3 regions of the Enterococcus sp. JNUCC 77 genome follow, and region 3 is predicted to be linked to each of the others. Evidence: predicted binding sites of a transcription regulator. Region 3 holds the regulator's gene; each other region holds the start of a gene.
The links. The regulator LexA, encoded in region 3, represses DNA repair genes until DNA is damaged. The targets are predictions, from matches to a motif close to CNAACANNTGTTNG.
Positions count from the first base shown of each region.

Region 1: the regulator LexA is predicted to act here: its motif matches at 7,188-7,201, upstream of uvrB (excinuclease ABC subunit UvrB).
Region 2: the regulator LexA is predicted to act here: its motif matches at 5,323-5,336, upstream of ACVWNY_RS17325 (Y-family DNA polymerase).

Region 1 covers NZ_JBTHIG010000001.1:1,151,185-1,161,694, forward strand. Annotated here, with positions in the region: gene ilvA (threonine ammonia-lyase IlvA) at 1-887, shown strand, start outside; gene ACVWNY_RS05790 (ABC transporter permease) at 933-1,691, opposite strand; gene ACVWNY_RS05795 (ABC transporter ATP-binding protein) at 1,672-2,328, opposite strand; gene ACVWNY_RS05800 (hypothetical protein) at 2,325-2,597, opposite strand; gene tuf (elongation factor Tu) at 2,827-4,014, shown strand; gene ACVWNY_RS05810 (amino acid ABC transporter ATP-binding protein) at 4,104-4,841, opposite strand; gene ACVWNY_RS05815 (amino acid ABC transporter substrate-binding protein/permease) at 4,841-7,024, opposite strand; gene uvrB (excinuclease ABC subunit UvrB) at 7,251-9,245, shown strand; gene uvrA (excinuclease ABC subunit UvrA) at 9,318-10,510, shown strand, end outside.
Region 2 covers NZ_JBTHIG010000002.1:868,223-878,732, reverse strand. Annotated here, with positions in the region: gene ACVWNY_RS17355 (ABC transporter ATP-binding protein) at 1-277, opposite strand, end outside; gene ACVWNY_RS17350 (TetR/AcrR family transcriptional regulator) at 380-1,015, opposite strand; gene ACVWNY_RS17345 (DUF2568 domain-containing protein) at 1,105-1,419, opposite strand; gene ACVWNY_RS17340 (TetR/AcrR family transcriptional regulator) at 1,437-2,003, opposite strand; gene ACVWNY_RS17335 (MBL fold metallo-hydrolase) at 1,987-2,700, opposite strand; gene ACVWNY_RS17330 (DUF6434 domain-containing protein) at 2,793-3,362, opposite strand; gene ACVWNY_RS17325 (Y-family DNA polymerase) at 3,958-5,298, opposite strand; gene ACVWNY_RS17320 (putative polysaccharide biosynthesis protein) at 5,450-7,216, shown strand; gene ACVWNY_RS17315 (hypothetical protein) at 7,283-7,423, opposite strand; gene ACVWNY_RS17310 (YbaK/EbsC family protein) at 7,784-8,278, opposite strand; gene ACVWNY_RS17305 (trans-sulfuration enzyme family protein) at 8,361-9,518, opposite strand; gene ACVWNY_RS17300 (SLC13 family permease) at 9,627-10,510, opposite strand, start outside.
Region 3 covers NZ_JBTHIG010000001.1:1,375,092-1,385,601, reverse strand. Annotated here, with positions in the region: gene recJ (single-stranded-DNA-specific exonuclease RecJ) at 1-1,336, shown strand, start outside; gene ACVWNY_RS06865 (adenine phosphoribosyltransferase) at 1,379-1,891, shown strand; gene ACVWNY_RS06860 (hypothetical protein) at 1,933-2,205, opposite strand; gene lexA (transcriptional repressor LexA) at 2,322-2,945, opposite strand; gene ACVWNY_RS06850 (DUF896 family protein) at 3,078-3,320, shown strand; gene tkt (transketolase) at 3,414-5,408, shown strand; gene ACVWNY_RS06840 (glucosaminidase domain-containing protein) at 5,610-6,443, shown strand; gene ACVWNY_RS06835 (Fur family transcriptional regulator) at 6,586-7,020, shown strand; gene ald (alanine dehydrogenase) at 7,373-8,482, shown strand; gene tdcB (bifunctional threonine ammonia-lyase/L-serine ammonia-lyase TdcB) at 8,482-9,489, shown strand; gene ACVWNY_RS06820 (FAD-dependent oxidoreductase) at 9,771-10,510, shown strand, end outside.

The DNA of each region.
Region 1 (10,510 bases), 220 kb from region 3:
TAGTAGGGGATACTTTTGATGCAGCTGCTACAGCTGCAAGACAATTTACCGAAGAAAATGGAAAAACTTTTATTGATCCTTTCGATGATCAGGCAATTATTGCTGGTCAAGGTACTTTGGCTTTAGAAATGATGACAGATGCGTTGCAAGAAGGCTTCAAACCTGATTATGTCGTCTGTGCGATTGGTGGCGGAGGATTAATCAGTGGTGTTTCATCTTATGTAAAAAATACCGAACCTTCTACAAAAATTATTGGAGTGGAACCTGCTGGGGCAGCTTCTATGCAAGCAGCTTTTGATCAAGGTGAACCAATTGAATTATCTGAAATTGAAAAATTTGTCGATGGCGCAGCAGTCAAAAAAGTTGGTCAGCAGACTTATCAGCATGCAAAAAAACAAGTCGATCAATTAGTCGCTGTTGATGAAGGTTTAGTATGTTCGACTATTTTATCACTATATGGAAAACAAGCAATTGTTGCCGAACCAGCAGGAGCTTTAAGTGTAGCAGCTTTGGAGCTGTTGAAAGAAGAAATTAAAGGGAAGACGGTTATCTGTGTCATCAGTGGTGGAAACAATGATATTAATCGGATGGCTGAGATTGATGAGCGGTCACTTGTTTATGAGGGATTAAAACATTATTTTGTAGTGAATTTCCCTCAAAGACCTGGTGCAACTAAGGAATTTGTTCAATCGGTTCTAGGCCCTGAAGATGACATTACACGTTTTGAATATACTAAAAAAATCAATCGTGGAACTGGTCCAGTTTTGTTAGGAATTTTATTACAAAATGCAGCTGATTTAGATAAGTTACTGACTAATTTGAAAAAATTTGATCCTCAGTACATTGATTTAAGTCAAAATAAAATGTTGTATAGCTTGTTAGTCTAAAAAAATGCCAGAAAGGACGTCTTCGCGTCACTTCTGGCAATTTTTTTAATCCCTTAATTGATGATTGTGATTGTAATAATGGGTGTAAGCTGTATAACCAGCAATAATGGAACCTAAGCTGGTTGTTGAAAGTAGCATAAAAGTAACCATGATTTGGTATTTAATCGCATGCACGGGATCTACACCAGCGAAAATTAAACCAGACATCATTCCAGGTAGGCTAACCAAGCCAACAGTTTTGGCAGAATCAATCGTAGGCTGCATAGCAGTTTTAATGCTATGTCTCAAAATATCTTGAGAGGACTGTTTGATGGTTGCTCCTAGAGCCAGTTTTTCTAAAATTTGTTGTCGTTGATCTTGGAATTTTGCCTGCATATTGCGATAACATAAACCAATAGCAATCATTGAATTACTAGCGATCATCCCAGTTATCGGAACAATTTGTGAAGGAATAAAATTAATCGCGCCTGCCAATAATAAAACACCCAAGGTCACATAAGTACTAACAAAAATCGCTAACAAAGAATGGAAAAACTTCTTATGCTGATTCGGATTTCTTCTATGGGCATTCCACGAAGCATTTAGGACAATAAATAAGCTCATTAGGGATGTCAGTATGGTATTGTCAACTTGGAAAATATATTTAAGAACAAAGCCAACAATGACTAATTGAATAATAGCTCGTGTGATGCTGAAAAGAATATCTTTTGATAGATCGAGTTTTTCTCGCATACTAATGAATACAGCAATTAATACGAGGGCAAAAGCGATAAATAATGATGTATTATCCACGGCTAGGTTCATAAGCTAATTTTCCTCCTTTAATCCAAAGCACTTTTTTTGCTTGGTAAATTTCTGTTTCGTCGTGGGTCACTTGGATAATGGTGACCCCAGTTTGTTGCAGTTGATCAATCAGTTGATGGACAATTTTTTTACTGTCTTCATCCAAACCGGTTGTTACTTCGTCCAGTAGTAACAGTTTTGGCGAAAATAATATATTGCGAATTAGAGCAACTCGTTGTTTTTCACCGCCAGAGAGTTCAGTAATTTTTTTATCTAAATAAGACGCGGGTAAAGCGACAGCTTTTAACTTCTCCACGGCAGCTTTTTGATTAAAAGGTAAATTACGAACTTCAAAAGGAAAGCGGAGATTGTCGCCAACAGTTTCTCCAAACAATGTAGGTTGTTGGAAACAATAGGAAACTTCTTTACGATAGTCGGTATAAAGATAATCGGTTTGTAATTGTTCTTCAAGATATATTTTTCCAACAGTTGGTGTTACTAATGAAGCAATTATTTTTAATAAGGTACTTTTACCGCCGCCAGAAGGTCCGGTGATCGTAATAAAATCTTGTGTATCAACGTTTAAATTTATATCACTTAAGATGATTTTATCATTTGATAGACGATAAGAAATATTTTCAACTTTTAATAGAGTCAATTATTTTTGTCCTTTCTATAGGGAATCACGATAAAAACTTCGGGATGATTCGGTAACTTTAATTCTTTTAGTAAATCTGAGTCATGAGGAATAATTTCTCCTAGTTCATCGTATCGGTTTTTAAAATAATCTAATATTTGCTTTTCAGACCACTGGCGAGCTGGAAAGTGTTGATATTTTCCAGCAACAACGAAATAAACAAAACCAACACTAAAACTTTGTTTAATATGTATAGGAATTTCAGCTAGTTTTTCTTGAAATGATTTCATGTTTTTCTCCTTTTCATACTTTATTTTCATTATTACTTAAAAAGTCAATTTCGTCCAATGCAATTTTTTGATGCAATTGCTTGACTTTGACCATTTTTGATGTATTATGTGTTTATAGTTCTTACAAAAAGTAAGGAGTGTAAATCTTTTCATTTTTAAAAAAAAGATTTATAATGAATCCGTGAAGTTTGAGAGAACTTTTTAAAATTCTTAGGAGGTCTGTATTATTATGGCAAAAGCACATTATGATAGAAGTAAACCACACGTTAACATCGGTACAATTGGACACGTTGACCATGGTAAAACAACACTAACAGCAGCAATTACAACAGTATTAGGTAAAAAAGGATTAGCAAATCCTCAAGACTATGCAAGTATTGATGCAGCACCAGAAGAAAGAGAACGTGGGATTACTATTAATACAGCCCATGTTGAATATGAAACTGAAAAACGTCACTATGCACATATCGATGCACCAGGACACGCGGACTATGTTAAAAACATGATTACTGGTGCTGCCCAAATGGATGGCGCAATCCTAGTTGTATCTGCAACTGATGGTCCTATGCCACAAACACGTGAACATATCTTATTATCACGCCAAGTGGGTGTTAAATACTTAATCGTCTTCTTAAACAAAGTTGACTTAGTAGATGACGAAGAATTAATCGACTTAGTTGAAATGGAAGTTCGTGAACTATTATCTGAATATGGTTTCCCAGGTGATGATATTCCTGTTCTTAAAGGTTCTGCTTTAAAAGCTTTAGAAGGCGATCCTGAACAAGAAGCAGTAATCATGGAATTAATGGATACTGTTGATGAATATATTCCAACTCCAGAACGTGACACTGATAAACCATTATTACTACCTGTGGAAGACGTGTTCTCAATTACTGGTCGTGGTACTGTTGCTTCTGGTCGTATCGACCGTGGTAAAGTATCTGTCGGCGATGAAATTGAAATCGTCGGAATTAAACCAGAAACTCAAAAAGCAATTGTAACTGGTTTAGAAATGTTCCGTAAAACTTTAGATTATGGTGAAGCAGGGGACAACGTAGGTATCTTATTACGTGGTATTACACGTGATGAAATCGAGCGTGGACAAGTTATTGCTAAACCTGGTTCAATTACACCACATACTAAGTTTAAAGCTGAAGTTTATGTATTGAGTAAAGAAGAAGGTGGACGTCATACACCATTCTTCAATAATTACCGTCCTCAATTTTACTTCCGGACAACTGATGTTACTGGTAATATTATGCTTCCAGAAGGAATTGAAATGGTAATGCCTGGCGATAACGTGACAATCGAAGTTGATTTGATTCACCCAGTTGCCATTGAACAAGGTACAACTTTCTCTATTCGTGAAGGTGGACGTACAGTTGGTTCTGGTATTGTTTCAGAAATCGAAGCTTAATTTGATAGTGAAGGAGTATTGCAGAGATGCAGTACTCTTTTTTTTTATATGAAAAAAAGCACGTCGAGTTTACTCGGCGTACTTTTACTTTATACATTTAAAACTTTATTCAAGAAATCTTTGGTTCGTTCGTTATGAGGATTGCCGAAGACTTGTTCTGGAGTACCGTCTTCTAAAATTTTACCACCGTCTGTGAAAATAACTCGATCGGCAACTTCTTTTGCAAAGCCCATTTCGTGGGTTACGATAGCCATTGTCATCCCTTGCAAGGCTAAATCTTTCATAACTTGTAGTACATCTCCAACCATCTCCGGATCCAAAGCAGAAGTAGGTTCATCAAACAGCATGATATCAGGATTCATAGCTAACGCTCGGGCAATCGCTACACGTTGTTTTTGACCACCGGACAAACTATCAGGATAAACATCTTTTTTCTCAGCTAGTCCAACTTGTGCCAACAATTCTTCACCTCGTCTGTCAGCATCTGCTTTTGAAGTGCCTTTTAAATCCATTGGTGCCAAAGTAATATTTTGTAAAACAGATAGATGAGGAAACAAATTAAAATGTTGAAACACCATTCCGATGTGTTGGCGGACAGCATTAATATTGGTTTCTTTTGAAGTTAAATCTTGACCATCTACTAAAATTTGCCCAGAAGTTGGATCTTCTAAGCGATTTAAACAACGAAGAAATGTACTTTTTCCTGAGCCAGAAGGGCCGATAATACAAACCACTTCGCCTTCTTTAATGGTTAAATTTAAATCATCTAAAACGGTATTGTCGCCAAATTTTTTGACGAGATTTTTTACAACTATTTTTTCACTCATTATTTCACCTTCTTATCTAAGCGATTAGCAAGTTTTGTTAAAATCGTGATTAAGACCAAATACATAATAGCAATAATTAGGTAGACATAAGAACTTTGCGTCGTTCGTGCCACGATAATTTTACCAGTTTGTAGTAATTCCACTACCCCAATGGCCGAGATAATTGTTGTATCCTTCAAACTAATAACAAATTGATTAATAAAAGAAGGAATCATAATTTTGACTGCTTGAGGTAAGACAATTTTTTGCATCGTTTTATTATAGCCTAACCCTAGACTACGGGAGGCTTCCATTTGACCAACTGGTACAGCGTTAATCCCGCCGCGAACAATTTCGGCGATATAAGCACTGGCATTCAGGGTTAAGGTAATTATTCCTGCTGCAAAATCGGGAATGGTAATACCAGTCATTCCAGGCAAGCCAAAGAAAATGAAGAAGGCTAATACCATCATTGGAATCCCACGGATGATATCAATATAGATTCCAGCAATTGTTCTTAACCAGCCGATTGGAGATACTCGGAACAAACCAAAAATCACTCCGAGAATTAAAGCTAAAGCAAATGAAACCAAAGCTAAAACAATGGTATTCCATAATCCTTCTAATAAGGCAGGATAATTATTTTTGATTAGACCCCAAATGGTAGATTCGTCTACACTGTCAGCATTACTATTTTCTGATGAGCTTTCATTACCGATATAGGTATTGACAATCTCATCATATTCTCCGGTTTGTTTTAATTCTTTCAAGCCTTCGTTAAACATTTCGATTAATTCTGGGTTACTCCCTTTTTTAACGGCAAAACCGTATTGTCCGCCAGATTCTCGTTCAATTGGCGTTTTCAAGGCTTGTCCTTGATTAATGGCATAACCGATAACAGGATAATCATCCATCATAGCATCAATTGAACCAACTTTAACTGCATCATATAATTGATCGGCAGTATCAAAGTTTTTGACGTCAAAATCATATTCTTTAGCATGACTTTGTAACCAGTCAGAACTTTCCGTACCCACTTTTGCACCGACAGTTTTTCCAGCCAGATCATCATAGCTTTTTATATCATCGTTATCTTCAGCTACAGCAAGCTGAATACCGCTATCAAAATACGAATCAGAAAAATCATAATTTGCTTTTCTTTCATCCGTCATGGTCATACCAGCAATCATGCCGTCGCCTTGACCAGAATCTAAGGATTGCAATGCCGCTGAGAAGCCGATATATTTCATATCTAAAGTAAATCCTTGCAATTCAGCAATCCGCGTTAATAAATCAACGTCGATTCCTTTATAAACACCGTCAGCGTCTTCATACTCAAAAGGCGCAAAGGCTGAGTCACTGACAACTGTGTAGCTATCCTTTAATGGTGTGATTTTTTTCATTTCAGAAACCGAACTAGAGGTAGTTGTAGCATTATCTGATCCAGTTGAAATATATTCATTTAAAATTTCATCATATTTTCCACTGGCTTTTAATTTTTTAAGTCCGGCATTGAATTTTTTCAAAAGTTCACTATTTTCACCTTTTTTTACCGCAAAGGCGTAAGGATTACTTTCTTGTTGGTCGCCAACTAATTTAAAATCTTGGCCGCTTGTTATCGCATAGCCTAAGACTGGATAATCATCAAAAATCGCTTGCACGTTATTATTGTTAAGGGCATTATACATAGCATCAGCAGCATCATAATTTTTGATTGAGTAGCCATATTTATCTTGGTTTTCTTCTAAAAAGCTAGCACTTTGAGTTCCTACTTTAGCTGCGACAGTTTTTCCTGACAAATCATCATAAGAACTAATTTCATTGTCGCTAGCTTGAATAGCCATCTGAATACCGCCATCAAAATAAGAATCAGAGAAATCAAAAGTTTTTTCTCGTTCTTTCGTCACGCTCATGCCAGCAATCATGCCGTCTAACTGATTTGATTGCACGCCTTGGATGGATGAATCGAATCCAAGTGGTCGCAAATCTATTTTGAAGCCTTCTTCTTTGGCAATTTCATTTATTAGATCAACATCAACTCCGACGTATTCACCAGAACTATCTTGGAATTCAAATGGAGCAAAAGTTAAATCTGTTCCAATTTTATAAGTTTTTTCTGCTGCTTCATTAGTTGAAGCAAATCCCAATGTTAGAATCCCTACCAACATGAAAAACAGATACATTAAAAATTTGTTCTTTTTCATATGTTTCCTCCTAAATCTTTTGCATTCACTTATTATATTGTAGGAAAAGGATAAATGACAAGTAAATTAGAACCCAGAATAAAAAATAATCAGAAACTTCTTACATCTGATGTTAGATTATTGGCAATAAAGAAAATATTAACTATTCAAGAGTAAAAAATAGCGAAAGTATGTTCGGTATGATATAATTTGTTGTTGAGATTTTATTTTGAAAGGGGCGTATATAATGATCGATAGACAGACCGAAAACACTTTTGATCTGCATTCAAAATATCAGCCGGCTGGTGATCAACCAGCAGCTATTAACCAATTATCTGAAGGGATTGTTGATGGAAAAAAGGCTCAAATCCTTTTAGGTGCAACAGGTACAGGGAAGACTTATACAATTTCTAACGTAATTAAAGAAGTAAATAAACCAACTTTAATCATTGCTCATAATAAAACTTTAGCTGGACAGTTGTATGGGGAATTTAAAGAATTTTTCCCAAACAATGCGGTCGAGTATTTTGTTAGTTATTATGATTATTATCAACCAGAAGCATATGTCCCTTCCAGTGATACATATATTGAAAAAGATTCCTCTATTAATGATGAAATCGACAAATTGCGACATTCAGCGACAAGTTCTTTATTAGAACGAAATGACGTGATAGTGGTTGCTTCAGTTTCTTGTATATTTGGATTAGGTTCACCAAAGGAATATCAGGAACAAGTTGTTTCATTGCGAGTTGGTATGGAGATGGACCGTAATCAATTATTACGTAATCTAATTGATATCCAGTTTGAACGAAATGACATAGATTTCCAACGGGGGCGTTTCCGCGTAAGAGGAGATGTTGTCGAAATATTCCCAGCTTCAAGAGATGAACGGGCATTACGGATTGAATTTTTCGGTGATGAAATTGACCGCATTCGTGAAGTTGACGCACTGACTGGTGAGGTTGTTGGTGAGACAGAGCATGTTGCAATCTTCCCAGCTACTCACTTTTTAACAAACGAGGATCATCTAGAAAAAGCGATTGCCAACATTCAAAAAGAATTAGATGAACGATTGGAAGTTTTGAAAGCAGACAATAAACTACTTGAGGCCCAACGTTTAGAGCAACGGACAAATTATGATATTGAAATGATGCGGGAGATGGGGTATACCTCTGGGATAGAAAATTATTCACGCCATATGGATGGCCGTTCTGAAGGAGAGCCACCGTTTACTTTAATTGACTTTTTTCCAGATGATTTCTTATTAGTAATTGATGAATCTCACGTAACGATGCCACAAGTTCGCGGAATGTATAATGGCGACCGGGCTAGAAAACAAATGTTGGTAGATTATGGATTCCGTTTACCATCTGCATTGGATAATCGTCCACTACGCTTAGAAGAGTTTGAAGAACGAGTGAATCAGATTGTTTATGTTTCTGCCACACCTGGACCTTATGAATATGAACAAACAAATACCGTAATCGAACAAATTATTCGACCAACGGGATTATTAGATCCAGTTATAGAAGTTCGACCGATCATGGGTCAAATCGATGACTTAGTTGGAGAGATTAATGAACGTGCTGAGAAAAATGAGCGGGTCTTTATTACGACTTTAACGAAAAAGATGTCTGAAGATTTAACAGATTACTTTAAAGAATTAGGAATGCGGGTCAAATATCTCCACAGTGATATTAAGACGTTAGAACGAACGGAAATTATCCGAGATTTACGTTTGGGAAAATTTGATGCGTTAATCGGTATTAACCTGTTGAGAGAAGGATTGGATGTGCCGGAAGTTTCATTAGTGGCTATTTTAGATGCTGATAAAGAAGGTTTCTTAAGAAGCGAGCGTTCATTAGTGCAAACGATTGGACGGGCTGCAAGAAATTCATCTGGTAAAGTTGTCATGTATGCTGATAAGATCACTGATTCGATGCAAAAAGCAATGGATGAAACCTCTCGTCGTCGGGAAATTCAAGAAAAATACAATCAAGATCACAATATGGTTCCAAAAACAATTATCAAAGAAGTACGAGAACTGATAAGTATTAGTAAAGTTGCTGAAGATCAAGAAATTTCTTATGACACAACTTCTTTTGACGAATTATCTAAGACAGAGAAAAAAGAATTTATTGCTAAAATGGAAGATGAAATGCGTGAAGCCGCAAAAGCTTTAGACTTTGAAACGGCAGCGACTTTAAGAGATGCAATTCTTGAATTAAAAGCAGCTGAGTAAAAATTGAGCTTTTTTCGGTTGAAAAGATTATGCTTAAAAAAACAATGAATTTATAAGAAACAGGAGTAAACTATGGCAAATGATAAGATTGTAATCCATGGTGCGAGAGCCCATAATTTAAAAAATATTGATGTCACTATCCCACGAGATAAAATGGTGGTAGTGACAGGTCTTTCTGGTTCCGGTAAGAGTTCTTTGGCTTTCGATACTTTGTACGCAGAAGGCCAACGACGATATGTTGAAAGTTTATCTGCTTATGCCCGTCAATTTTTAGGACAAATGGATAAACCTGATGTCGATAGTATTGATGGCTTAAGTCCAGCCATTTCGATTGATCAAAAGACGACTAGTAAAAATCCACGTTCAACAGTTGGTACAGTAACTGAAATAAATGATTATCTACGGCTTTTATTTGCACGCGTGGGGCATCCAATTTGTCCCAATGATCACATTGAAATTACTTCTCAATCAGTTGAACAAATGGTAGATAAAGTTTTAGACTTACCTGATCGAACGAAAATTCAAATCTTAGCTCCAGTGATTAACAAGAAAAAAGGCCAACATAAAAAGGTCTTTGAAATGATTCAACGAGAAGGATATGTTCGAATGCGGGTAGATGGTGAAGTCTATGATGTAACCGATGCTCCTGAATTAGAGAAAAACAAAAAACATGATATTGCGATTGTGATTGACCGAATTGTTATCAAAGAGGGTATTCGTTCACGATTATTTGATTCTTTTGAAGCAGCATTGAGACTAGCAGACGGCTATGCTTTGGTTGATGTTATCGGAGAAGAAGAAATGTTATTTAGTGAACATTATGCCTGTCCATATTGTGGCTTTACTGTTGGTGAATTAGAACCAAGGCTATTCTCTTTTAATGCACCATTTGGCGCGTGTCCAGAATGTGATGGTTTAGGCGTAAAATTGGAAGTTGATTTAGATTTAGTGATTCCTGATACGACTAAAACTTTACGGCAAGGGGCTTTGATTCCGTGGAATCCAATAAGCTCTCAGTATTATCCGCAAATGTTGGAACAAGCAGCAACAAGTTTTGGTATTGATATGGATACACCATTTGAAGATTTACCGGAAGAACATAAAGATATTATATTAAATGGTTCTAAAGGTGAAAACTTCCATTTCCACTATGAAAATGATTTTGGTGGTGTCCGTGATGTAGAAGTTCCTTTTGAAGGGATTATCGCAAATATAGATCGTCGTTATCGCGAAACAAATAGTGACTTCACGAGAGAGCAAATGCG
Region 2 (10,510 bases), on a different contig from region 3:
ATTGACAATGAATTGCCAAATTCTCCCAGCCACTTAAATGCTCATAAAACACAGGTTCATTAATGCTAAAACCAGTATTATTTTGATTGAGTTGAATCTCGCCACTGGTTTGTTCGGCTAAACCGCCAATTAGTTTAAACAATGTTGATTTTCCAGCACCATTTTTTCCAAGAACCACAAGAACCTCTCCTGGAAATGCAACTAAATCAATTCCTTTTAGTACTTCGTTTCCGTTGTAATTCTTTCTTACGTCTTTTACCTCTACCAAGCCGTTCATTTTATCATCCTTCATTTTACATACTATTGGTATGTATTATTTTAAAATATAAACACTATAGATACCACCGGTATGTATAGTGTTAAAAAAATAACTGAATCCTCAGTCATCTTTTTTTAAATAATCGAATAAATCATAGGTTGTTGTTAACAAATCATCTGAGATAATTGGTACACCTAAGCCATCAAAAGTAAGCTTAATGAAAGCCAATTTACGCTTTAATTCTTCTTTAGATAAGGTAAACATTTGAAAACCAACCCAAACATTTAAAGTTAGCACAATTAACTCAGCTAATTCTTTGGGAAAATCCGTCACAATAGAACCATCGGCGACACCTTCGTCCACCATTTCTTGCAAACGCGGTACAGAATATTTAAACATGTCTAAATATTGTTCTCCCAATAATCTTGGACTTCTGACAACAATCGCCCCCGAATAGGCTAATTCTTGTCTGCGGAAATTTGTAAAAGCTTCTTTAAATGCATTTTGCAATTTCTCTAATCCATTTTCTCCTATCCAAATGTGCTCGGCAGGATCAGGCGCATTTACTTCGACGATTTGTTGTAAAATATCAAATTTTGACTTGAAATGATGGTAAATCACTCCTTTTGTCATGCCACCTAAACCATCAACAATATCTTGAATAGAAGTATTGTCATACCCTTTTTCTAAAAAAAGACCTTCTGCAACTGCCAAAATTTTTCGTTTTGTTTCTTCTGGATTTCGTCCTCTTGGCAAATAATCACCTCTTACATACCATTGGTATCTAAAATGAACTATACCGAATCAAATATCGTCTGTCAAACTATTTTTTTCTGAAGTCTGTTTTATAGCTTAAGAAAATGCAGCAATACTGTATCAATTACAACTACAGTAAAATAAACATAGCCAATTTCTTTATTAAAAATCCACGAATAAGCCACACCACCAATGAAAAAAATACCACTCTCTAATAAAATTTTATTGATTCCCGCTAGATGGTAAGTTGACTTGGGCGCACCAAAAAGCATCCAAACCGCTACAATGAATACTGCCAAACTCAAATAGATAATTTTCCCACTTAATTTATCCGCACGAAAACTTCCGAAAATTAAACCTCCAACAGTAAAAATTTCTAATAAGAAACGAACAGTAACAATCAAAATTTCAATTATATTTATTATTTCTCACGCTCCTCAACTAGGCCAGATATAATTAAATCCAAACCGAAGATAAAACTTTTCTCAATACTAACTGGAAGTTTAAAGGCTTCTCGATTGGAAAAACTGGAAAAACCATCTAGATAGGCCCGCAACAAACGGACAAAATGAATTTCTTTTTCTGGTGATAAGGAGAAATTCTGTAACTCGTCTTGGACTAAAGAAACAATCTGATTTGAAATTTCGACTGCTTCTTTACTACGCCAATAATTAGGATTTTGCACCAAGATATATTGACTAGGATAATCCAACGCAAAAGTTAAATAAGCGTCTGCCATCAAGCGAATATTCTTTATTGGTTCTTCAGTATTCTTTGCACTGAATAATGCCTGATAGAAATTTGCTAAACTAGCTTCAGCCAGAATACCTAACAATTCTTCCCGATTTTTAAAATGGTTATAAAGTGACGGAGACTTAATCCCCAACCGTTCTGCCAAAGCTTTCAACGTGACACCGTCAAGTTCTGCTTGATTTAAAAGTTGCATACCTTCTCTGACAATATCTGTTCGATCAATTTTTCTTTCCATTTATTTTCACCTCAAATTCTTTGACCGCCTGCTCAATAGCTTTATCAGGATTTTCTAACATATCCCCATGACCAACCGCTAAAAGTTGTAGATCTAAATGTTGAAATTTCTTAGCACTATTTAAAGCAGTTTCTTTACTCCAAGTTGCGAAAGCTGGAAAAGGAAAAGAGTTCACCCGATCCCCTGAAACGGCGAGTCGTCCCCTTGATTGAAAAGCATCCCCGGCAATCGCAAATCCTTCTGGTGTCAAGAAAGTAACTGATCCAGGCGTATGTCCTGGTGTCACTATTACAAGAATATCTGCAAGTTGTTCTCCATCATCAAATGTAAAATCGATTGGCATTTCAACTTTAGGATAACCGCCTTTAATTTTGCCAGGCATCTCATCAGTATCTAACGAAAAATCTCCCTTTAATAAACGATAATCTCTTTTTGAAATTCCAATAGGAACTTCAGGAAAACTTTTTTTAAACTGTGGAATACCATTGATATGGTCGCCATGGGCATGGGTCAGTAATAACATTTCAACCGGTTTGTTGGTTGCCCTTTTGATTTCTTCAATTTCCTTCACGAAACCTTTCATTCCCATGTCGATTACAATTAATGAATTTTTCGTTTCATAAACATAACAATTGACGGGAAAAATTATCGCCATAAAAGTAATTTGGCGCAGATTTTTAAAAATTGATTGCTTCATTTCATCACTTCTCTCTAAACTAATACGATTAGTATATATTATTAGAATATTTTAATCAATAAAAAAAGACTTTATGTTATTCCATAAAGTCTCTAAATTAAACTATTTAAATCTGACGTTTCATAACGATTGTGTCCTGGTAAACTTTTTTTATATTTCCAACATATTATAGCCTCAGTTAGTGTTTTATCTTTTTGATTTTCAAAAAAATCACGAATATACGTATTGTATTCAAATTGACCATCAATCTTTTTACGAATTGGTTTTTGATGGATTATTTCCTGATAGGCTTCAATTGCGCTAGCATAAGTCTTACCGGCATTTGCTTTCAACCAATTTTGAAAAGCCACTTTGAAGGTAAAATTCGGTCCAATAGTTTCTTTGAAAAATTTCCGATGGACTTCAGAACAAATAATGTTTTCTTCAATCAATGATTCTAGTGAAATTTCAGTTATTTGTTGCTGATTTTTATTTTTCGATGCTGTTTTCAAGATCGTTCCATCAGTTAAGAAAGCAACAATTCGCTGATTTAACAATTCTTTGCTGCCAGAGGTTGGTAATTGATGGTTACGTAGAAAAGCAACTAATTCTTCTTTTAAAAAATAATAATCCTGAAATTCTTCTGGTGACAATGATTGCTCTAATAGTGGCCTCTCAGACACGAAAATTCCCCTTTCTAATAGGATTTCTTAAAACACAAGGATCTTTCGCTTTTTAAAAAGATCAAGGCCCAACTGTATACGGCAGTTATTAATGTTAGTGGACCCATCAGGAGTGTTTCTTTTATACTTGTTGTCAAAAAGAAATTCCAAATAATTGCATAGCTTACAAATAAGGTATTCAACCAAATAATCAACTGCGTCAGTTTTTTTGTTTTTAGTGGCAATATACCACCGTAGGATAAATAGCTTGCGACAACGATACCCCAAACAACTGAAAAGATTAGATGAATCATTATTTTCGAACTCGGTGCAACAATATATTCCCCTCCTAAAACAAATTCTCCCAACGGAAAACCCAAGGCAATCAGTAACTGAACCAGACAACTGACCATCGTTGCAGCAGCGGAAATAATGGCTAAAGTTTTGATTTTTTTATTGATTATTTTTCACTCCTTAATGACCTATTAAAAATAGCATATACAAGTCATTTTTATTAAAAATTTTAACTTGAAAAGATTTAATTATTATAGCAGTCATAAAAAAGCATCACAACTTTAGCTATTCAAAATCAACCAAAAATGAAATACTTTGTCATTTACAATCCATCCAGTCCGCCAGCTCCTCCATTATGTCCACCAACTAAACCAGCCCGTTTGATACTTCTCGCATTTTCTAGTTTACTACTGGCTCTTACAATGCTCACAAATCCATATTTTTCGCGAATCCGATCAGTAACTTGATCGATCTTTTCTTGCTTTATCTGAATTTCTGGCTCTTCAAATAAATTTAACTGACTGCCATTTTGATAAACCAAATGACCAAAAGTGACACCAATTTGACGTACGAAAACACCTTTTTGATAAAACTTATTAAATAAAAATAGCAGTGCATCAGCTAATTCTTTAGTGTTGTTAGTTGGAGTAATTTTCGTTTGCCGGCTAAAACCAGAAGCAGCTTCATCGCGACTATAGCCAATAAATAAATGCACAGTTTGTGTTTTGGCTTTTCTTCGTCTTAAGCGGATCCCTACTTGTTCAGCCATTTCTCGAATGACTAGCGGCATCTCAGATCCTTGATAATCCCTCGGTAAAATTTGGCTATTACCAATATTTTCACCTTTAGGAATATACCGATCTTGTAATTTTGTACGGTCAATTCCGTTAGCATGATGATACAGCTGTAAACCAATAACGCCATGGCGGCTAGATAATGAGCCAGGATCCGCATTAGCTAGTTCTCGAATATTAGTGATCCCCATTAAATGCAAGTTCTTTTTCATTCGTCGACCAATCCCCCAAAAATCAGTCATTTCGGGGATATTCCAGACTTTCTCAGTGACATCTTCATAATTCCATAAAGCACGCATATTTTCTGCTTCTTTGGCTTCATTGTCTAAGGCTAACTTTGCTAATAGTGGGTTGCTATTGGACATACCAATAGTTGAATAAATTCCAGTTTTATGATAAATATCACGTTGAATTTTTCTGGATAATTTATTGAGTTTTTCGGCCCGAGTTTTTTCATCTGGCTGAAAATAATTCAATGAAGCAGTTAAATCTACGACGCCTTCATCAATCGAATACCATAAAATATCTTCTTCCGCCGCATATTTTCTAACGGTGTCTTGAATAATCAGATTTTGCTCAATATAATACCGCATGCGTGGCGGAGCCTTAATTAATTTAGCAACTTTAGGATTTTCCTCAACCGATGGCAGCTCCCAAGCTCTTGTAACATTAGTAATCCCAAATTCTTTTTTTGCCATCGGACTACTAGCTAAAATTAAACCGGACGTATTGTCTGTGTGACTCATAACAACTAACAAAGCCTTCAATGGATCTTCTCCGCGAGCCACTGCCTCACAGCTGGCGTAAAAAGATTTCATATCGATAAAAGCATAATCTCCCCGAGGCTCCAGCTCATATTTAAAATTCATATTCATCACCTCAATAACAGAATACAAACATACGTTCGTTTTGTAAAGAGAACAAACTCTTAAATATTTTCTTTGTTCATTTGATCCTCTATTGTAAGTACTGTCAGAAAAAGTTAAAATAGATAGGAATCTTTTTAGAAAGCTGGTTTATATGACTGAAGAAAATAATTTCGATGAGACGAAAATTTATGATCCGCAAGCCTTTCAAGAACAATTAGAAAAAGCTCAGCAAAGTGAAAAAACAAATTCTCGTGCTGCTCGTCGACAAAAAGAGGAAAAAGCCCCCACCAATTCAAAAAAAACACAAAAACCAACTTCAGCCCAAGGACAAATGGTCCAAAGTACTGCTTGGTTGACGTTTGGAAATATTACATCGCGCTTACTTGGTGCAGTTTATATGATTCCTTGGATCATTTGGCTAGGGTCTGACGCAGATGTCGCCAACGCGCTATTTTCTAAAGGCTATAATATTTATGCTTTATTCTTAATGATATCAACTGCCGGAATTCCTGCTGCGGTAGCTAAACAAACCGCTCGTTATAATTCCATGAATGAATATAAATTAAGTCGTGATTTACTTTTTTACACTTTGCGCTTAATGATGGTCGCGGGTGTTATCTGTACCTTACTGATGTATTTTGGAGCACCGATATTAGCTGAAGGAAATCAAGATTTGATTCCAGTGATGCGCTCTTTGAGTGTTGTCTTACTGATTTTTCCTTCAATGAGTGTTTTACGAGGATTTTTCCAAGGCAATAGCAACATGAAACCCTATGCGTTATCACAAATTGTTGAACAAATTGCTCGGGTAGTCTATCTGTTAGCTGCAACATACCTAATCATGAAAATCGGTAGTGGTGACTATCGTTCAGCTGTTGTCCAATCAACCTTCGCTGCTTTTATCGGGGTTATTTGCGCTTTTGCTGTTTTACTTTATAGTTTATTTAAAAATCGTCGGGCTTATCGTCAAGAAATTTTAGAGAGTGACAATAAAATTTCTTTTTCCGGTCGTCAATTGGTTTGGCAAATGGTTTTACAAGCGGTTCCTTTTATTGTTATCGGTAGTGGAACGAGTATCTTTAAAATCATTGACCAATACACTTTTGAAAATACAATGGCTCTGTTTACCAATTATTCTCCACGAGAACTAACTAGTTTATTTGCATTAGTATCTGCCAATCCAGATAAATTATCGATGGTAGTAATTGCTTTGGGTACAGCATTAGCTACAGCTGGTCTACCTTTAATTACAGAAAAATTTACCCAAAAAGATAAAGCGGGACTGTCTCATTTAGTTTCGAATAATCTACAGTTATTTTTCTTTGTTATGGCGCCGGCAACCTTAGGGATGATTGTCTTATCGTATCCACTAAATACACTATTTTATTGGCCGGATCAGCTAGGTTCAAATTTATTAATTGCTTCTTGTATCTCGGGAATTTTAATGGGGCTTTTCATCGTTACTTCAACGATGCTTCAAGGAATGGATGGCAACAAAGTAACCATGCGTTTATTAGGAATTGCCGTCTTAGTTAAACTAATCACGCAAGTACCGTTAATCTTCTTATTTAAATCCTACGGTCCGTTAATTGCAACTTTTGTTGGTTTATTGGTGGGAAATATGTTTATTATCGACCAAATCCATGTCCGCAGTCAATTTGATTTTAAAGCGACTGCCAAAGGTGTGATAAAAACTTTCGGAATGGCTTTAATCATGGCGGTTGTAGCATTTGTCGTTCGTTTTGGTTTAAGCTTAGTTTTAAGTTCAGATTCCAAAGTTCAATCGATGATTATTATTTTGATTACCGCAGCAGTAGGTGCCTTGGTTTATATCTTATTGGCTTTAAAAACACGGACAGCCGATCAATTATTAGGTAGCCGTGTGGCAGGAATTAGACGTCGGCTAGGAATGAAATAAAAAATGGACAGAAACGAAAATCATTTGATTTTTGTCTCTGTCTATTTTTTTGATTATCTATAAAAATTATTTCCCATAAAATGCTACAAGCTCATATTTCCAGCCAAGTCCCACAACCCAATCACGCTCAGTCCCATTCTGACTGTAATGATGATTGAAGGCAAATTGATTTGGATTGTACAGACGATACAAAGTCAAGAAGTCCATTTCATCCGGGTGCGCCTCACTTAATGGCAAATCGAGCTTTTAGCAGCAGTTAAAGGATGCTTTTTACTACTTTTGACTCCTATTTTTCCCTTCTCTGCCAGCCATACGCAACAGATTAAAAAATCCACGACATCGGTAAATTCTACATGCTTCCCTTTTTAAATAATAACTTTTCAAAATGTCGTGGATTTAAAAATCTATTGAGTAGTATTGAGTCGAGAATTTTTTTAAATGTACCAATCATTTACGTGACATAAAAACTAATAAAAAAATATCAACCGTGACAATTAGGATTCATTTATAAAAAAAGACCGTCAAGAATTAGAATTTCATCTAATCTTGGCGGTCATTTCGCTATTTTTATTCTGGTGATGGCACTTCCACATAGTGAGGTTCCACACCGATTACTTTTAAATATTTCAAAAATTCTTGGAAATTAATTACAATCGTAGCCGTATTTACGTTGGGATGAAAACCTATATTTTTGTTACGATCGATACTTTCATCAATCACTAATTTAATTTTATGTTCTTTATCTTTATATAGTGCCAATGGCGAGACAGATCCTGGCGTCAAATCCAATAATTCTAATAGTCTGTCTGCTGAAGCAAAAGAAAGATTTTTTTCGTCTAACTTTTTCGTTAACGCTTTAAGATTTACTCGTTTTTCTCCTGGACAAATGACAAAATAATAGTTTTCTTTTTTCTTCGCTTTTAGCAGTAAGTTTTTTACTTCGGTCCCATCAGGAATATCAAAATCAATCTCATCCACCGTAAATACTGCTTGGTGTTCAATCACATCGTAAGTTATTCCGTTTGAATCCAACAAATCGTAGACTTCTTGTTCTTTCCCCATACCAACACTTCCTTTTTTTCTTTCTATTGTAGCAAAAAAGCAGCAATTTAACAGATAAATCTGTCAATTACTGCTTAAAATATTAAACTTTTTCTGAAATTTTCACATAGCTTAATGCTTGCATCAAATCCTCAACTAAATCTTCCGTATCTTCAATCCCGACAGATAGACGTAATAGACCATCGGTAACGCCTTGTTTTTCTCGTTCTTCCTTCGGTACACAAGCATGACTCATGGTGACAGGATAAGATAGAATCGATTCTACACCGCCAAGACTTACAGCAGCGATCGGAATTTTTAAATGATCCGCAAAAGTATAAACGGCTTCTTGATTTTCTAATTCAAAGGACATTACTGCTCCGCCACTCGTTGCTTGGTGTTTTTGAATTTCATAGCCTGGATGACTCTTTAAGCCTGGATAATGAACTTTTTTAACAGCCGGATGATTTTCTAATACTTCGGCAATTTTTTCTGCGCTGGATACACTTTGATTCATGCGAATTCCTAAAGTTTTCATACCTCGCATAATTAACCAACAGTCTTCAACACTTAAAATACCACCTAAAACCTTTTGTTGTAGGACAATTTGGTTCGCAAATTCTTCATCGTTTGTGATGACTAACCCAGCGACAACATCAGAATGACCGTTAATAAATTTAGTTGCAGAGTGAATCACGACATCGACACCTAAAGCCAATGGTTTTTGGAATTGTGGCGTCATAAAAGTATTGTCAATAATCGTCATTAAGTGATGATCTTTCGCGATGGCTACAACACCATGAATATCAGTCACACTTAATAATGGATTTGATGGGGTTTCTAAATAAAGGGCCCGCGTGTTTGGTCGAATGGCATGTTCCCATTCAGCTAAGTCTGTTTCATCGACAAAGGTAACTTCAATGCCGAAACGATTCATCACTTCGTTGACTAATTGGAACGTCCCACCGTAGATACTTTTGCACATCACAATGTGATCACCTTGACTGAAACTTAGTAAGACAGCTGAAATGGCCGCCATACCAGATGCATATGCTGTCGCAAAACGTCCATCTTCAATCGCCGCAATCCCTTCTTCTAAAGCGTGTCGAGTTGGGTTGCCAAAGCGTGAATAAGTATAAGGTTGACTATCTCTAATAGATTCTTGTTTAAATGTTGAACATTGGTAAATCGGTATTGAAGATGCTCCCGTAGTTTCATCGAATACTGGGTAGCCGTGGATGTATTTTGTATTGTCTTTCATGATTATTCCCCCTCAGATGGATTGTAACACCTTTGTAAACGTTTTATCTGAATTGTGGAGGAGTCTTCATGAGAATTTTATTTATTTTTCAGTTTATTTCGCCACTTTTTAATGGATAAAAAATAAAATAATGCAGCCGATTGCAATTAGTAAAGAAAAATTCACTAAAGTAAAAATTTTAATGAAACTTTTTTGTTGTTCTGGAGTGTACAATTTAATGATGTTTAAACCAATTAAATTGGCTAAGGAAGCAATCAACGTGCCTAAACCGCCAACGTTTACACCGAGGATTAAAGCTTGATGGTACTGGGTAAATGGCGCCATTAAGAAGGCTGCCGGCACATTTGAAATCACTTGACTCAGAGCGATAGCGATTAAGTAAACTCGTTTTGCTGATGATAAAAGTTGGGCTAAAATATCCCTCACAACTGCTGCTTCAGCGATGTTTCCTACAATTATAAAAAAACAGACAAAAGTGAGTAATAGCAAATAATCGACCCGCTTTAATAAGTCTTTTTGATAGCAAAATACCACTAAAATCAATCCAATAACCGTCCACAGATCCGGTAACAGACCTAAAACGACCAAAATCATGGCACCCATCAAAAGACTAAACAGTAAAACACCCTTTTTATCAATCGTATCATTTTCAGCAACAATTTTAGGCAATGTTTCTTTGGGGATTCGCAAAGTTAGTAAAAATAAAAAAAGACAACTAAGCGCTAATAATCCAGCCATCCATAATAAAAACTGCCCTAATGGCACATGGTAATAATGATATAAATACAAATTCTGCGGATTACCAAATGGGAAAAAACTACTACCCAAGTTCGCCGCAACAACAATCAAAACAGCGCCAAAAATACCGCCTTTAAAGTGCTTCAGTTCAATATATAATTTCAAATAAATCGGTAGCAAAGTCAAAACGGCAACATCATTAGTTAAAAACATTGAGCCAACTAATGACAATAAAACTAATAATTGAATTAGTT
Region 3 (10,510 bases):
AATAAATGATGAGCGAAAAAAAATTGTTCAGGATATTACTGCAGAAGCTTTAACGATGCTTGATGAGACAGCACAAGTCCATTTACTAGCAAAAGAAAACTGGAATCCTGGAGTATTGGGTATTGTTGCCGGAAATATTTTAAAACAAACAGGAAAGCCAGCGATTGTATTAGCTATTGATGATGAAGGAAATGCTAAAGGCTCTGGTAGAAGTGTCGATAGTTTAGACTTATTCGCGATGTTAAATACGATGAGAGAATACTTTACTCATTTTGGCGGTCACGCAGCAGCTATCGGTTTAACCATGCCCGTAGAAAAAATACCTGCTTTACAAGCAGAAATGAATCAATATATTTCAAATAATCAGATCGATTTATCAAAAAGCAATAGCTTGTTAATCGATGAAAAAATATCTATATCGGATATCTCTTTAAAATTAACCGATGAATTAAAAGTTTTAGCCCCTTTTGGCACTGATAACCCTGCTCCACAGTTTATGCTTGAGACGGGCAAAGTGAGTGGCTTTCGTTTAATTGGTGGCGACCATCAGCATGTAAAATTTAGCTTAGTGGACAAAGAGTCAGAAGTAGACGTTATTGGTTTTAATTTTGGTGAAAGTCAAGAGGAATTACAACAAGATGATCTTTCCTTTGTTGGCGTATTAGAAATCAATGAATGGAATGGACAGAAGAAAGTTCAGTTTCGACTTATTGATTTTAAGTCAGAAGGTCTGCAAATAATTGACCGTCGTGCCAAACATACTTGGCAACAAAAAATTGACGGAGATAAACTGTTATACCTAGCTTTTCAACCAAAGACTAAAAAAGTTTTTCAACCAATTTTTGGTGATCAGATAATCACATTCGACCAAGCGTTACCAGCTGAAATTGATAGTTATCAGCAATTGGTGGTATTAGATTGTCCAGATGAATTAGCTATTTTGAAACAAATCGTTCACTTAGGTAACTTTCAAAAAGTCTATCTCTATCTTTATAGTCGTGATCAAGCTTATATTAATGGCATGCCTGATCGGCAACAATTCAAAGATTTATATAAATTTATCATAAAGCAACAAAAATTAGATGTGCGGTACAAGTTAAAAAACATTTCAAATTACTTAAGAATTCCTGAGAATCTGCTAGTCTTTATGATTCACGTGTTTTCCGAGTTGAAATTTGTTACAATAGACAACGGTGTTTTGGAAGCTGTCTCGCAGCCGGAAAATCGTTCATTTGAAGAAAGCCAAGCTTATCAGAAACGATTAGGTCAAATAAATAGTGAAAAATTTTTATTATTAGAAGATATCCAAAGCATCAGAAATTGGCTGCAAAATTAAAGTAAATAAATAGGTTATAGTATGAAGCAGGAGGAAACACAGATGAATTTGAAAGATTATGTGGCAAGTATTGAAGACTATCCTAAAGAGGGAATTGTTTTCCGTGATATTTCACCATTAATGGCAGACGGAGATGCTTACCGAGAAGCAACTAAGCAAATTGTTGATTATGCTAAAGAAAAGCAAATTGACATGGTCGTTGGGCCAGAAGCACGTGGTTTTATTGTTGGTTGCCCAGTGGCTTATGAATTAGGTGTTGGTTTTGCACCTGTTCGTAAACCTGGTAAACTTCCGAGAGAAACAATCGAAGTGGAATACGATAAAGAATATGGAACAGACACATTAACTCTTCACAGTGACGCGATCAAACCAGGACAACGGGTTCTAGTGACAGATGACTTATTAGCGACAGGTGGGACAGTTAAGGCGACGATCGAATTAATTGAACAACTTGGTGGGATTGTAGTCGGTTGTGCATTTTTAATCGAGTTAGAAGATTTACATGGCCGTGATAAAATTGCTAATTATGAAATTTTGACATTGATGGATTATTAAAAAATCAGCCAAAGCTATATGTAGCCTTGGCTGATTTTTTATTATGCTGATTTATGAAAATGATCGGTATAATCATAAGGATTTACGTAGTAGTAATCTTCTCGTGGTTCATCTTCTGGATAATAATGTGGATTCATTTGTGCCATCTTGCGGCGTTTTTGCCGTTGTGCGTATCTCTTGTCATCCCAAAGCATGAACCAAGTCAAAAACAATCCCGAAAAGAACAGTACGTTAGCCAAAAGACTCAATTTTCCAATCAATAAACCTAACAATAAAACTGCAATAATTAGTCCAAAACGACGAATAGCTTTCATTTTTGATTCACTCCTTAAAAATATGTATAGAACAAACGTTCGTATTTCTATTATACGAATGTTTGTTCGATTTGTAAAGAAAAAAATTAATCGGAGTTCCACCGATTAATTGATTCTTAAAAAATATGATTTCGATATAAGCCAACGACTTTTCCTAAAATAGAGACATTTTCTAAAATAATAGGTGCCATGGTATCATTTTCTGGTTGTAAGCGAAAATGATCAGTCTCCCGATAAAATCTTTTACAAGTTGCTTCGTTTTCATCCGTCATCGCAATGACAATCTCTCCGTTAACAGCTGAAGCTTGTTTACGTACAATCACATGGTCACCGTCATAAATGCCAGCATTAATCATACTTTCTCCTCGAATCGTTAGCATAAACAAACTGCCATCTTCACTTGATAAATCTGGCGGCACAGGGAAAAAGTCAGATGCTTCTTCTACCGCGAGAATCGGTTCGCCTGCTGTAACGACGCCTAACATTGGTATGACTTTTGGTGCAGCACCAATCTTTTCTAATCCCGTGATCGTTAATTCTATTGCTCTAGGCTTTGTTGGATCTCGTTGAATCCAGCCTTTTTTTTCAAGTCTTGCTAAATGACCGTGAACAGTTGAAGTCGATGATAAGTTCACCGCTTCTCCAATCTCACGAACGGTTGGCGGGTAACCTTTGAATTCAACCCGTTCATGGATAAAACGAAGAACTTCTAATTGTTTCGTCTCGGTTCTCTTTGCCATGATCACACCTCTTTCTATAAACAAAGTTTAGCATAGAATAAAAAATCAAACAAGCGTTCGTATTTATTTTTCTATTCTAATTATTATTTTTTGAATTTTTATGTATAATATAGTCAAAGTGAGGTGTATAAAATGCTTTCTGAAGAAAAAATTGCTCGTATCAATGAGTTAGCAAAAAAGAAAAAAACAAGTGGATTGTCTGATGAAGAAACAAAAGAACAAAAGGAATTACGTGAAGAGTATTTGCAATCTGTTCGTGGTGGGATGAGACATCATATTGAAGGGATGAAGGTAGTCGATCCTGATGGAAAAGATGTTACACCTGATAAATTGAAGAAAATTCAAAAAGAAAAAGGACTGCATAATAGAAAATAATCATGTATTTCTATATTGAATAACCGTATTAAATCGGTTACAATGAAATTTGTAATAATAAAAGTATTTAGCACCAAAAAGGAGGAAAAGTTTTTGTTCGACAAAACAGATCAACTAGGTGTCAACACCATCCGTACATTAAGTATTGAAGCAATTCAAAAAGCCAATTCAGGTCATCCAGGTTTACCAATGGGTGCTGCACCTATGGCTTATGCATTATGGACAAAACATTTGAACATCAATCCAGCAACTTCATTAAACTGGCCAAATCGTGACCGTTTTATTTTATCTGCAGGACACGGTTCAGCAATGCTTTATAGCTTGCTTCATTTAGCAGGATTTAATGTTACTATTGATGATTTGAAAAATTTCCGTCAATGGGAAAGTAAAACACCAGGGCATCCGGAATACCATTTTACTGATGGCGTCGAAGCAACAACTGGTCCTTTAGGCCAAGGAATTGCCATGGCTGTTGGGATGGCAATGGCTGAAGCACATCTAGCTGCTACTTATAACCGAGACAGTTTTAAAGTGATGGATCATTATACTTACACGCTTGTTGGTGATGGTGATTTAATGGAAGGTGTCTCACAAGAAGCTAGTTCTATGGCTGGTCATATGAAACTTGGCAAATTAATTGCTTTATATGATTCAAACGATATTTCATTAGATGGTCCAACCAATAAAGCTTTTACCGAAAATGTTGGTGCTCGCTATGAAGCTTATGGTTGGCAACATATTTTAGTAAAAGATGGTAATGATTTAGAAGCCATTTCAAAAGCGATTGAAAAAGCAAAAGCTGAAACTGAAAAACCAACTTTGATTGAAGTTAAAACAGTTATTGGATTTGGCGCTCCAGATGAAGGAACTAGTAAAGTTCATGGGGCACCATTAGGAGCAGAAGGTATTGACGTGGCGAAAGCAGTCTATGGTTGGGAATATCCTGATTTTACAGTGCCTGAAGAAGTAGCTGCACGTTTTAAAGCAGATATTCAAGATAAAGGTGCAAAAGCCGAAGCTGATTGGGATGAAATGTTTGCTAATTATGCTAATGTTCATTCTGAATTAGCAAAGCAATTTAAAGATGCTTTCAACAATGTTTTACCTGAAAATTGGGATGAAGCTATTCCTGTTTATGAAGAAGGTTCAAGTCAAGCGAGCCGCGTATCTAGTAAAGATGTGATTCAAGGAATTGCTAAGAATTTACCAACTTTCTGGGGCGGATCTGCTGATTTATCTGGTTCAAATAATACAACAATTGCAGATGAAAAAGAATTCCAACCAGGTTCTTACGAAGGACGTAATATTTGGTTTGGTGTTCGTGAATTTGCAATGGCGGCAGCTATGAACGGTATTCATCTACATGGTGGGACAAGAGTTTATGGCGGAACATTCTTTGTTTTCGTTGATTATCTTCGTCCAGCGGTTCGTTTATCTGCGATTCAAGGTTTACCAGTCACTTATGTCTTAACACATGACTCAGTAGCGGTTGGTGAAGATGGACCGACTCATGAACCAATCGAACAATTAGCTAGTATGCGTGCAATGCCAAATGTTCAAGTAATTCGTCCAGCTGATGGTAACGAAACAGCAGCAGCTTGGAGAGTGGCTATCGAAACAAATGATAAACCAACAATTTTAGTTTTAAGCCGTCAAAACTTACCAGTCTTACCAAATAGCAAAGAAATTACTGATGCTGGCGTGAAACACGGTGGATATGTCGTGTCTAAACAATCTGGTGAAACACCAGAAGGAATTTTAATTGCAACTGGTTCTGAAGTAAGCTTAGCAATCGAAGCGCAAAAAGTTCTGAAAGAACAAGGCAAAGATGTTTCTGTCGTATCATTACCAAGTTTTGATTTATTTGAAGCACAAGATGCAGCTTATAAAGAATCTGTTCTACCTAAATCAGTTAAAAAACGTGTAGCAATTGAAGCTGGTTCAAGTTTTGGTTGGGAACGGTATGCAACGACTGAAGGAACAACGATTACGATTGATCATTTTGGTGCCTCAGCACCTGGACCATTTGTATTAGAACAATTTGGTTTCACAACTGAAAATGTGGTAAATACATTTAACCAATTATAAAAAAATATCTGAAGGAAGTAACCTATTAAAGGTTGCTTCTTTTTTATTACGAAATTAAAATTTAGTTGCTTAATGATTACAGATGTTACACTCTTTTAACAAATCCATCAAAATATTTTGAAACGTTTGTGAATTATTTCTTGATGACCTATAATTATTATGAAAATAAAAGGATAATTAGGGAATAATTTGGAGGTACCAATGAATCAATATAAAACACGTAGTGAAAAACATCTAATTAAAAAGATGAGAAGAAAAACTATTGCAAAAAAGTCATTTGTATTGGCAGGAACGACTTTAGCGATTTCACCAATTGCAGTTAGTTTAAGTAATCATAGTTTGGTTGCTCAAGCAGAAGAAGTTTCAAGTCAGTCTGCTTTTATTAATCAAATTGGTCAATCGGCAGTAACTATTTCAGCAAATCACGATTTGTACGCGTCAATTATGATTGCTCAAGCTCTAGTGGAAAGTGGTTACGGTTCGTCTTCATTGTCACAAGCACCATACTATAATTTATTTGGGGTAAAAGAATACAATGGTGGCGCATCTGTCAGTATGAGTACCCAAGAATACTTAAATGGTCAATGGGTAACGATGTCGGAACCGTTTGCCGTATATAATTCGTATAATGAATCTTTTGAAGCGCACGCCGATCTTTTACAAGGAACTTATTATGCTGGGGCTTGGAAGAGTCACACGAGTAATTATCAGGAAGCAGCTTACTATTTACAAGGGCGTTATGCTACGGACCCAAGTTATGCCAGCAAACTAATTTCAATCATCCAAACTTATAATTTAACCCAATATGATACAGGTACTACCGTTAACAATACAACTAATACAGCTCCCGCAACAGAAAGTACAGTAACTACTGAAACGAATGTAACAGCCACAACAAGTACTTACACTGTTGCAGCAGGAGATTCTTTATGGGGGATTGCATCTAGTCACGGAATTTCAGTTGATCAGTTATTAGCTAATAATGGTTTAAGTGCAGATTCCACATTATTACCAGGCCAACAACTTACAATTTAAAAATGATTAAAAAGTACTGAAATTTCAGTGCTTTTTATTTTGAAAAACTTGATTATATCAAGGAATTATCTATAATAAGCTGGCTTTTATTTAAAAAGAATAGTATTATTTAAGAAAGATTATAAAAAGGAGGTTTCCTTTCATGACAGAACAAACTGTAAACCACGCGATAGACGATTTAAAGGCTGGTGGTATTCGTATCACACCGCAACGTCATGCTATTTTAGAATACTTAATTACATATAAAAACCATCCAACTGCTGATGAGATATTTCAAGATTTAGAAAGTCGTTTTCCTAATATGAGTGTAGCAACGGTTTATAATAATTTAAGAAAATTTGTTAGTATCGGTATTGTTACAGAAATGAGTTATGGGGATACTGCTAGTCGATTTGACTATACTCAAAAAAAACATTACCATGCAATATGTAATGAATGTGGGAAAATTGAAGATTTTTCATATCCAGGATTAGAAGATGTAGAAATGGCTTCAAGTAAACTAACCGGCTTTCAAATAAATGAACATCGGCTAGAAGTTTATGGTATTTGTCCAGATTGTCAACAGAAAAATCAATAGGCTAAACAACTTTGCTCGAGATAAAAATCTCGAGCTTTTTCTTTGTCTTTTTATTGGAAATACGTGTAACATACACTTTAACAAATATAAAGCTTCTTCTGTTTTAATAACGATGGTAGCGGAATCATAATTTTTGTTTTTTATAAAAAAATGAAAATGAAAAAAAGCTAATAAAAAAACGCACAAGCAGCAAGGGTTTTATGAATAAAAAAAATTATTAATTAATTTAAAATGAAGACAGATGAGACAATGATAACATCTGAATCGTTTTCATTGCGTTGAGTTTTTATTGTGATATATTTTACATGTTAAAAGAAAACAATCAAAAAATAATTTATAGAGGTGAATGATTTTGAAAATTGGAGTTATTAAAGATCCAAAACAAGGTGAAGCTCGTGTAGGGATGACACCTGAAAATGTCAAAATTTTAGTTGAAGCAGGTAATGAAGTTTTAGTTGATAATAACGCTGGTGCTGGTTCAGGTTTTAATAACGATCAATATGAAGCGGCTGGCGGAAAAATTGTAGATACAGATACAGCATGGACTGCTGATTTAATTGTAAAAGTAAAAGAACCAATGGAAAGTGAATATCACTATTTTAAAAAAGGCCAAATTATTTGGGGATTTTTACATTTAGCAGCTAACAAAGCTTGTGTTGAAAAAATGATGGAAGTTGGCGTAACAGCTTTATCTGGAGAAAATATTTCAATCAACGGCGTTTTAGAATTGTTAAAACCCATGAGTGCAATTGCTGGTCGTCGCGCTGTTAACTTAGGTCAATATTATTTAGAAAAACAACATGGTGGCGAGGGTATTTTATTACCAGGTATCGAAGGTGTTGAAGCTGCGACAGTCGTTATTTTAGGCGGCGGTAATGCTGCTGAAAACTCTGCAGATATGGCTGTTGGTTTAGGTGCCCATGTAGTTATTTTAGAAGTAAATGAAAACCGCATCAAACAATTACAAGAACGTTACAAGAATGACAATGTTGAAGTCATTGTTTCTAATACCGAAAATTTAGAAAACCGGATTAAAGATGCAGATGTATTTATTTCAACTGTTTTAATCCCAGGTGCTCGCCCACCAAAATTAGTTAAAGAATATATGGTTGAATCAATGAAACCAGGTAGTGTGATTGTTGATATCGCAATTGACCAAGGTGGTACGGTTGAAACAATTGATAAACCAACCAACCATGCTGATCCAGTATTTACAAAACATGATGTAATTCATTACGCTGTTCCAAATATGCCAGGAGCTGTACCTCGTACAGCAACTATTGCCTTAGCAAAAGGAAATATTTCATTCTTAAAAGAAGTTAGTGTTAAAGGATTAGACGAAGCTTTGAAATCAGACAAAGAATTATTATCTGGTTTAAGCGTGTATAACGGAAAAGTAGTTTCAAAAGCTTTAGCGGATTCAATTGATGTAGAATACACAGAAGTGGGAGATGTTTTATAATGACAAGAATTGCGACAGATTTACCAGTAACGATTGAAGATATTCATGAAGCAAAGAACGTGGTAAAGCAATATGGTCGTAAAACACCATTGATTCAATCAATGTTTCTAACTGCCAAAACTGGCGGCGAAGTTTATTTGAAATTAGAAAATATGCAATTAACTGGCTCATTTAAATTCCGTGGGGCTTACAATAAAATTGCACATTTGACCGAAGAAGAAAAAAATCGCGGTGTTATTGCAGTTTCAGCAGGTAACCATGCCCAAGGTGTAGCGTTAACTTCTAAATTATTAGGAATTAAAAGCACTATCGTTATGCCAGTGACTGCACCAAAAGCTAAAGTTGAAGCAACTGAAGGCTATGGTTCAGAAGTAATTTTACATGGGGAAAGCTTTGATGAAGCAAGAGCTTACTGTGAAAAAATTGTTGAAGAAACTGGTGTGACTTATATCGCACCTTACGATGATGAATACGTAATGGCTGGTCAAGGAACAATTGGTTTAGAAATTTTAGATGATTTATGGGATGTTGATACTGTATTAGTTCCTGTCGGCGGTGGTGGCTTAATCGCTGGAATTGCAGTAGCTTTGAAAACATTTAACCCACATATTAATATTATCGGTGTCCAAGCTGAAAATATTCATGGTATGACCGCCTCTTATGAAGCTGGAAAAATTGTTTCTCATAAAGAAGCAGCAACTATTGCTGATGGTACTGCAGTAGCAGTTCCAGGAACACTAACGTTTGAAGTAGTAGAAGCTTTAGTTGACGATATGGTTGTAGTTTCTGAAGAAGAAATTGAAGCTGCTATGAAAGACTTAATTCAACGGACTAAAATTGTTGTTGAAGGCTCTGGTGCACTTGCAACAGCAGCAATCCTAGCAGGTAAAGTGGATAAATATGTAAACAACAAAAAAGCAGTTTGTGTAGTATCTGGTGGTAACGTTGACTTAAAACGGATCATCGATGTAATTGGTCACTTCTCAGTTGCAAACGAATTAAAATAAACTTTGAACTTAAAAGCATTCTTTCTTCCGTATTTAAAGGAGGAGAGAATGCTTTTTTTATGGACATACAAAGGGGTAATTTATAGAATTATTTCTAATGAATATTAATAATTCAAAAATAAAAATATTTTGATGTTTAAATGATGAATAAATACGTATGGTTAAGGCACTTTAGTATTTGTACTTTAGTGAGCAAAAAAATAGGGCTTGCTGCGCTAGTTTGTTATACTTTTCTTGTGCAAAAAGGCGCAAATTTCTAAATAATAGAAAGAGGGAATGGAATGAAAGTAGTAGTAGTTGGCTGTACCCATGCAGGAACAGCTGCAGTAAAGAGTATTTTAGAAAATCACCCGGAGGCAGAAGTAACCGTTTTTGAACGGAATGATAATATTTCTTTCTTGTCTTGCGGGATTGCATTATATGTCGGTGGTGTTGTGAAAGATCCAGCAGGCTTATTTTATTCAAACCCTGAAGAACTGGCTTCACTAGGTGCAACTGTACACATGGAACACGATGTGACAAAGGTTGATACCGATGCAAAAACTGTAACTGCTAAAAATTTAAAAGACAATGAAGTACAAACAGTCTCTTATGATAAATTAGTCATGACCACCGGTTCTTGGCCGATTATTCCACCAATTAAAGGCATTGATTCAGAAAATATTTTATTATGTAAAAATTATAATCAAGCCAATGAAATTATTGCTTCATCAAACGATGCAAAAAGAGTCGTCGTTGTCGGTGGTGGCTATATTGGAATCGAATTAGTTGAAGCTTTCGCTGAAACTGGTAAAGAAGTCACCTTGATTGATGGATTACCAAGAATTTTAAATAAATATTTAGATAAACCATTTACAGATGTATTAGAAGAAGAATTACGTCAAAAAGGTGTGAAGCTAGCATTAGGTGAAAATGTTAGCGAATTTGTCGCTAACAGTGAGGGTAAAGTTGAAACGGTTGTGACGCCAAGTGATAGCTTTGAAGCTGATTTAGTTATTTTGTGTGTTGGATTTAAACCGAG